One region of the Halomonas sp. 707B3 genome, then DNA from elsewhere that is predicted to be linked to it. Evidence: predicted binding sites of a transcription regulator. Region 1 holds the regulator's gene; the other holds the start of a gene.
What was found. The regulator FliA, encoded in region 1, starts transcription of late flagellar genes. The targets are predictions, from matches to a motif close to CTAAAGTTNNNNNNNNNNCNGCCGATA.
Positions count from the first base shown of each region.

Region 2: fliD (flagellar filament capping protein FliD) is a predicted target of FliA. The motif match lies at 2,389-2,415, and genes of this name have one in related genera.

Region 1 covers NZ_JAMZBE010000029.1:4,195-8,377, forward strand. Annotated here, with positions in the region: gene flhF (flagellar biosynthesis protein FlhF) at 1-1,156, shown strand, start outside; gene BIS10_RS06025 (hypothetical protein) at 1,153-1,752, shown strand; gene BIS10_RS06030 (flagellar protein FlhE) at 1,963-2,274, shown strand; gene BIS10_RS06035 (RNA polymerase sigma factor FliA) at 2,301-3,002, shown strand; gene BIS10_RS06040 (motility protein A) at 3,042-3,857, shown strand; gene BIS10_RS06045 (OmpA family protein) at 3,862-4,183, shown strand, end outside.
Region 2 covers NZ_JAMZBE010000001.1:14,410-18,592, forward strand. Annotated here, with positions in the region: gene fliD (flagellar filament capping protein FliD) at 1-747, opposite strand, end outside; gene fliD (flagellar filament capping protein FliD) at 960-2,306, opposite strand; gene BIS10_RS00080 (UDP-glucose/GDP-mannose dehydrogenase family protein) at 2,484-3,806, opposite strand; gene BIS10_RS00085 (transposase) at 3,941-4,183, opposite strand, start outside.

The DNA.
Region 1 (4,183 bases):
CCACGGTATGAGGGTGCTGTTTGGCTCCTATGGCCAGCAGGTGCCAGAAGATATGGCGGTCGCGACACCACCCGCGCTGATTGATCAAGCACTGTCGGCCAACGTTTCGAGTAGCGCGCGTGCTGAAACAGCCCCACTCAGCTTGCCACGCTGGTCGCGGGATGTGTTAGGGCAGGGGCGCAGGCTCTCCTCGGTGTTAACCCGCTTGCGTCAGCGTGTCGTCGATTTTCACCGCTTGGAAGCCGCCTGGGACATCGCAGCGCTGCCGGGGGTGATACAAGACCAGCGCCTAGATGAGCTGCTAGCCGGAGCCGCCGCCACTCGTGACGCGTTAGGGGTGGTTTGGTCGCCCCGCCGTAACGAGCGAGGTTGTGACTGGTCGATGCCAGATGTTGCTCTGAATGAGCAAGGTGCTTGGCTGGCGCTGACTCGCCTTCAGCACCGTCAGCCAGCGGGCTGGCAGCCACGTTTGGTGCGTTGTGCAGGAGATGTTGCGGTTCATCTTCTGCCTACCCTGCCAGACGCTGAGGCGCTGGCTTGGCTAAACGCTCAGCATCTGACGTGGGTCAGCATGGTGCCCGCGAGCCAGCGGGTACACTGCCAGGGCGAGCGCTATACTCTGCGCTCCCTGTTCCAAGAAAGCACCTTAACCCATAGCGTGGGCATCCGTTTCCGCGGGCAAAGCATGCAGCTTTCCAGCGCCTATGTTGAAGCGCAGGACGTATCAGGTAACCCCGTATTGGCGTGGGTCGGTGAGGTAAGCGACCCTGAAAGCACTAAGCGAATCGTGCGCCGCTACTGGCTAACGCCTGCACGTTTGGGCAGCGATGTGTTAACGCTTTTAATCACCCAACTGCAGAGTGACGGACTGGCATCGCTCACCAAGCGTGCTTGGCAGCAGCTTAAAGAGGCCGACGGTGGTGATGTCAGCAGCGAGCTGCGCCTGCTGATGGCCAGCGGCGCGGCTGCAGTAGCCGGCCATCTAGATATCGTTGACGATGAGGACGCTCAGGCCCTGCGAGCCGATTTGCTGCGCTTGTTAGGAACCCAGCGCAAGCGGCGTGATACGGCACTGCTTGATGCATTAGTACACGTTCTGATGGCGCGCGATGCCATTCGTCAGCTAGGTAGCGTCAGTCGTGAGGGCGTGGTATGAGTGGCCAGGATCAGGCGGCTGGCCTGCGCAAATGGGCCGATTTACAGCGCCAGCAGCGTGGTGCTGATGAAGTCGGCCATAACGTGGAAAGTGACGAGACAGTGCCTGCCGCTCCCGTTAACGAAGAGGAAGCCGCCGCGTATACCCAGGAGGCCATGGCACCTACGGTAGCTGCTGCTGCCGAGCCTGCCACCGTGGCGCCTCCAAGACCGAAAAAAACGCTAGTGGTAGTAGGCTTACCTCATGCTGGTGTAGCGCAGGTGGACAAAGTGCGAGGTCGGCTGGGGCAATGGTCGGCCCTGGGGCGGCAATGGGCAGGTGACCCACAGGATTGGGATATTCATATTGTCATGCCTAACAGCGCCTCGCTGACTGACTTAGCCGAGCGTTACTCACGCTGGGCGTTGTGGATCAACAGTGATGCTGACGCCTTTGCCACCATGTACCGAGTGTTGCGCCAATTACGCGAGCATGGTGGTCCGCAGCGTCTTCTAGCCCTTCATGAACCCCACCTGCCGCGCCAGGGGTTGCTGGATAATTTGGGCAATGCTTCCGCTCGTTATTTAGATATTGAGCTTCTGCTGCTGGCGCGCTAGCGGCGGGCCAGGGTGCATTTGTCGCTCAAGGGGAGAGTTATGCAGAGTTTGGCGAGTTGGGTAAGTAACGCTAAGCAGATGGCTATTGAGGCGTTGATAAAACCTGCAAAGTTGTTAACAGTAAGAAAAATGGGCTGTTTAGGGCTAGTAGCAGGGTTATGGTTTTTCGCGTTGAATACGCAGGCCGCAACCGGTAGTTGGAGCAGCCAAGTGCCTAGTGTGATGGTAGCAATGAGCGACCGTACCAGCAGCAGCCAGGCGATAACCCCGCCAGCGGGCGTCCCGCTGCGTAATGCTGCGCTGTCGCGAATTCAATGGCGCTTTGAGTCACCGCCGGGAACGCCTGTGAACGCTTGGCTATGTCATCCTGAACGCTGTGTTGCACTATCAGGCATGCGCGGTAGCACGACCGCTCTATCGGGAATGTTGGCGAGCGCACCGCTGTACTTTCGGTTTACGCTGCAGCCAGGGCAACGCCCTGTGCGAGTACAGGGGTTACAAGTGATCGTGAACTATCAGTAAAGGTTGTTAAGCCGCGAGGCACGAGGATGTATACAGCACAAGGCAGGATCAAACAGAGTGAGCTGTTAACTCAATACATGCCACTGGTGAGACGTCAGGCCTTAACGCTGCAGGTAAGGTTGCCCGCAAGTATTGAGCTGGATGATCTGATCCAGGCGGGTATGGTGGGCTTGTTAGAGGCATTAGGGCGCTTTGATGCTGCCCAGGGAGCAACATTTGCTACCTTTGCAAGCCAGCGCATCCGTGGCGCGATGATGGACGAGCTGCGCACTCGTGACTGGCTGCCCCGCAGCGTACGCCGCTCGGCACGGGCGGTAGATGATGCTGTGCGTCGTTTAGAGCAGCAGCTGGGGCGCCCCCCGGAAGAGGGGGAGATTGCCCGTGAACTGGAGATGCCGCTAAGTGATTACCAGCAACTGCTCAACGATACCAATAGCGGGCAATTATTGCCGTTCGAAGAGCTCATTGCGGATGGCAGCGAGCCTGCGGGGGACGACACTCACCGACAGCCGTTTGAACAATTATTGGATGAACAGCAGCGGCAAACGCTGATCGACGCCATTGAAGCACTGCCCGAGCGCGAGAAGCTGCTAATGGCGCTGTATTACCAAGAAGAGATGAATCTAAAAGAAGTGGGCGCTGTGCTCGGTGTCACCGAATCACGGGTTTCACAGCTTCACAGCCAGGCGGTGAGTCGGCTGCGTGCTCGCCTACATGAGACTAATTAACCCTCTCACTCACTAACCATAACCGGCGAGGAGCCGTTGATGAATCCATCTACGCTGATCGGTATATTTGCCAGCATGCTGCTGTTGGTAAGCGTTTTATTTTTTACCGCAGAGTCGCCCGAGAGCTTTATTAACTTACCGGGGCTTGCCATTGTGGTCACTGGCACGCTGGCGGCCACGTTTATCAGCTATCCGCTGAAAGAAGTGCTGCGTGTGGTGCGTCTGGTTGGTTTAGTTTTCCGCCGTGAAAACACCTATGTGCGAGATGACATCAATGAGTTGGTTTCCATGTCGCGCCTTTGGTTTAAGGGGGATGTTAGAGCGGTTGAGAAAGAACTGGAACATACCCGTAATCCGTTTTTGCGCACCGGTATCCAACTGGTCATTGCGAATACAAAAGAGGATGAAATCTTCGACATGCTGCGCTGGCGTATTGCGCGGCTGAAAGCCCGCGAGCATGCTGAAGCCCAAATTTTCCGCACCATGGCCACCTATGCACCGGCCTTTGGCATGATTGGTACTTTGGTAGGCTTGGTCAACATGCTCGAAGTGATGGATGCGGGTGACCTGGAAGTAATTGGGCCCCGGATGGCAGTGGCGCTGTTGACTACTTTCTATGGCATCCTGTTGGCCAATTTGGTGTTTAAACCGATTGCCGTGAAGCTAGAGCGGCGTACGGAAGAGCGTCTTATCACTATGAACATGGTGCTGGAAGGCATTTCGCTAATTACCAAGCGCCGTCTGCCATCGTTTATTGAAGAGACGCTTAACTCCTTCGTAGCGAATTACCACGACGAAATTCGTGACGCGAACGTTAAGCCTCGGCCCGATATGGGTTCCGCATTAAAAGGTTAGCGCCATGCTCGACCGCGATTCACGGCATGCTTTGGAGCTTCCCGCCGAAGTGGGGGAGAGTGACGAGAGCTGGCTGACCAGTTACCTGGATGTATTGACGCTGCTGATTACCCTGTTTGTACTGCTGTTGGCGCTTACGCCATCCGGCGGTGGCGAAGGGAGTGAAAGCAGTATCATGGATCCCTCGAATGCCGTTACGTCACTGCCATTGGCTAGCTTAGCCACAGGAATACTTCCCCGCCACGATGGCTTACATCCCCAAATGGCAGGGCTTGATATCCCTGGAGTGAGTGTCTCCCAGGGGCAAGAGGGCGTTACGCTACGTA
Region 2 (4,183 bases), on a different contig from region 1:
GAGTTCCGCTAGGTTGAGGGTAACGCCCTGAATGGCCCCTTCGATCTGGTTGTTGGCGCTGCTAATGGCAATGCCGTTTACCGTTAACGCGGCGTTTTCACCGGTTTGCTTGGTGGCGGCATCTTCTGCAAAGGGGCCTGCTACCGTGGCTCCAGCTGCATCTACGAAGCCAAAGCTGGCAATAGAGGCATCCGCGCCGGTCGTTTTAGAGCTAAGCGCCAGCCGGTAGCCTGTGCCATCGTTAATAATGGTGGCGTTTACCCCAGCCTCTTTGTTGGCGTTAATGGCATCGCGGATGTCGGTTAGGCTGCTGTCTGCCGCAATATCAATGCTGACCGTATCGCTATTGCCAAAGGTGAGCTGAATGGCGGTGGCGCTCTGCAAATCTAGCGCGGTATCGCTCTCGGTGACTCTGCTAGATGCTAGGGAGCCTGTGGTGGCGAGTTTTGTTACTTCAACGCGGTAGCTGCCCGGCAGTGCATCAGCCGTGGCCGTGGCTTTAATCGCATCGCCCTGCACGTTAGCCGAGAGGCTTTGGTAAAGCGCTGGGTCGTTAACTTTCGCCACGGCGTCTTGGAATGCGTTTAGCGATGTTTGCAGCTGGCCATAGGCAGAGATCTTGGCTTGCTGCTGCTCTTTTTGGCGGGTAATAGGCGCGAGCTTGCCACGCTCCGCTTCCTGAAGCTGGTCTAATAGGCCAGTGAGGTCTAAGCCAGAGCCAACGCCTAGGGAAGTTATTGTCGCCATGCCGATGTTCCTCGATGCAAAAGGCTAAACCAACAGTCATCTAAAACACTTAGCCAGGTACGGCGTGTTTATTGAAATTTAATAGCATTTTTATCGATGGAACAACGCCTAAATTTAGCGCTTTTTCGTGCTTTAGGTAGTACCCACTTATTACCCTAATAAAAACGCCTGCTTATCGCAGGCGCTTTGGAGATAGCTAAACAAAATTGGTATTATTCTCGGCCTAGCTGTGCGTCTAACGCATCAAACTGTTGGGTGAGGTAGGCGCTGGTTTGGTTCATTTGGGAGATCATGCCGTCCAACTGACCAAACTGGGTGCGGTAGCGGGATATGGTTTGCTCGATGGATTGTTCCATGCGGGTATAACGTTCGCCGAGCGATTCAATACGGTTTTCAGCCCCCGACTTCGCCCCAGCCACTGCGCCGTTCGTGCCTAACAGCTGCTCAACGGTTTGGTTTAGCTGGCCCGCCATACCCTCATCTTCTGCGCTGCCTGCAAAAAACGCCGAGAGCGCATCTTGGTTATTGGCAATGGCGTCGTCTAGCTTGCCGCTATCGATCTCCAGCGTGCCATCGCGTTGTAGTGAAATGCCGATATCAGTCAGCATGGAGAACTGGCCTTCAATGCCGCTGCCAAGCACGCTGCGCAGGCGGGATTCTACTGTGCGCACGGCGCTATCGCCCAACAAGTCACCGGCGGCACCGGTTTCAGCATTAAAGCTGGTGAGTTCACCAATGGTGCCTTTTAGGTCGTTGTAGGCATCCACAAAGCCCGTGACCGCTTCGCGCACTGCTAGGGTGTTTTGCTCTACTGAAACGGTGCTATCCCCTTCTGCTTGAAGGTTCAGCGTGACGCCTTGAATGGCGCCCTCTACTTGGTTGGTAGGACTAGTGATGGCGATGCCATTCACATTCAGCGCGGCGTCTGTGCCTTTTTGAAGCGTGTTGGTGGTATCCGCTGCAAACGGCGCAGTGCCTGAGAAGTTGAAGTCCGCAATCGAGGCATCAGCGCCTGTTTCGCTTGAGCTAAGCGCTAACCGGTAGTTAGTGCCGTCGTTCACAATAGTGGCGTTAACGCCTGCATTTTCATTGGCATTGATGGCGTCGCGCATATCTTCGAGAGTGCTATCTGCCGCAATGGTGACATCCTGCGTGCTGCCATCCTCAAAGGTAAAAGTAAGCGTTTGCTCTGCTGTGGTGAGCGCTTCATCCGCAGCCGTAACGCCTTCAGAAGCTAAGGTGCCGCGGGTTGCTAGCGTTTCCACCGTTACGTTGTAGCTGCCGGGCTGCGCTTCGCCATCGGCCGTGGCGGTGATTGCTTCGCCCCCTACGTTGGTAGAGAGGCTTTCATAGAGCGCGCTGTCGTTGAGTGCACCTGCGGCGCTTTGAAATTCAGAAAGGGCGCTCTGCAGCTGCCCGTAGGCAGAAATTTTGGTTTGCTGGGTTTCCAGTTGCTGCTCGATGGGTGCAAGTTTGCCACGCTCAGCTTCTTGCAACTGATCTAGCAAGCCGTTGAGGTCCAGCCCTGAACCGATACCAAGTGATGAAATGGAAGCCATGCGTACCGTCCCTTTTTCGCGTTGTGCGGCCGTCTTACCGATTTTGCGGCAGCCATTATTCAAGTTAGCTAATTAGTTATTTATTCGGCATTGAGACTATTAACTTTAACAAATTTATTAGCCCTGGGCTTACCCATTTATCAGAAACAGCAAACCAAAGCTATAAACTTCTGTTTATTAAGACTTTCTACCGACACCCACATAGCAAACACCCGCCTCACTCAACGCGCTGGGCGCATATAAATTACGCCCATCTACCACTAATTTATTGTTTAGCTGGCTTGCTAACCAAGTGAAGTCAACGGTGCGAAATTCTTTCCACTCTGTGCAAATAACCAGTGCATCTGCACCTTTTACTGCCTGTATGCGATCGCCTGCGAGCATCAGGTCGTCACGCTCGCCATAAAGCCTTCGGCACTCACCCATCGCTTCCGGGTCGAACGCTTGCACCTTTGCGCCTGCTGCCCACAGGGCTTCCATCAGTGCTCGGCTGGGCGCTTCGCGCATATCGTCGGTGCCGGGCTTAAATGCTAGCCCCCAAATAGCAATTACTTTCCCCTCTAAGTTACCGAGGCTCTCTTGCAGTTTTGTGTAAAGCGTTTGTTTTTGGCGCTGATTAACGGCTTCTACGGCTTTTAATAATTCCGGCGTGCAACCTAATTGCAAAGCGGCTTGCTCAAGGGCGTGCACATCTTTAGGAAAACAGGAGCCGCCATAACCACAACCAGGATAAATAAAGTGATAGCCAATGCGCGGGTCACTTCCGATTCCCCGGCGTACATCTTCAATATCAACCTCTAAGCGCTCCGCTAAATTCGCCATTTCGTTCATGAAACTAATTTTGGTCGCCAGCATGGCGTTGGCGGCATACTTCGTCAGCTCTGCCGCTCGCACGCTCATAAACATCAGCTTGTCGTGGTTGCGGTTATAGGGCGCGTAGCAGGCTTTCATGCGCTCTTTTACCCGCTCGCTCTCGGTGCCTACGATAATGCGAGCGCCGCGGGTGAAGTCATCAATGGCAGCGCCTTCTTTCATAAACTCAGGGTTGGAGCACACATCAAAAGGGTGTTCAACCTTACGCTGCTGTAGCACGCGGCTGATGGTGTCGCTTACACGCTCGGCTGTGCCTACCGGCACCGTCGATTTATCAACCACCAGCTTATAGTCCTGCATGTGCTGGCCGATACTTTCCGCAACGCTTAATACGTACTGCAGATCAGCGCTGCCATCTTCGTCTGGCGGGGTGCCCACCGCGATAAACAGCGTGTCGCTTTCGGTTACCGCCTGTGCGGTATCTGTGGTAAATCGCAAACGCCCAGCGGCAACGTTATGCGCTACCAGCTGGCTCAGGCCTGGCTCGAAAATAGGGATCTCACCACGGCTAAGCTGTGCGATGCGGTTAGCATCAATATCCATGCAGATGACCTGATGACCCACATCCGCCAAACACGCACCTGCCACGAGCCCTACATATCCGGTACCAAAGACACTAATCTGCATAATCAACCAGCCCTAAAAGAAGTCTTGCGAGACTACCACACCTTTTTTCTGACACTCCCCGCCCGCCGCGCTTCGCGCTTTGGGCGAGGGTTCTGAGATCACCCCCAGAACCTTCCTGCTTCCACACGCCTTCACTAGACAGCAGCTAGGCCGCTGCCCTCCGCTCCGGTCGCTCCACAGGCTAACCCCGCCAGCCCGGCGGTTTGTATATTCCTGGCCGCGTTGATGTCGCGGTCAATGGGGTAGCCGCAGCTTTCGCAGTGCCAGTGACGTTGCGACAGCGGCAGTTTCTCAACCTTGTAGCCACAGCCATGACACCGCTTGCTGCTGGGGAACCACTGGCTCACTTTCACCAGTTGGCGCCCCGCCCAGGCGGC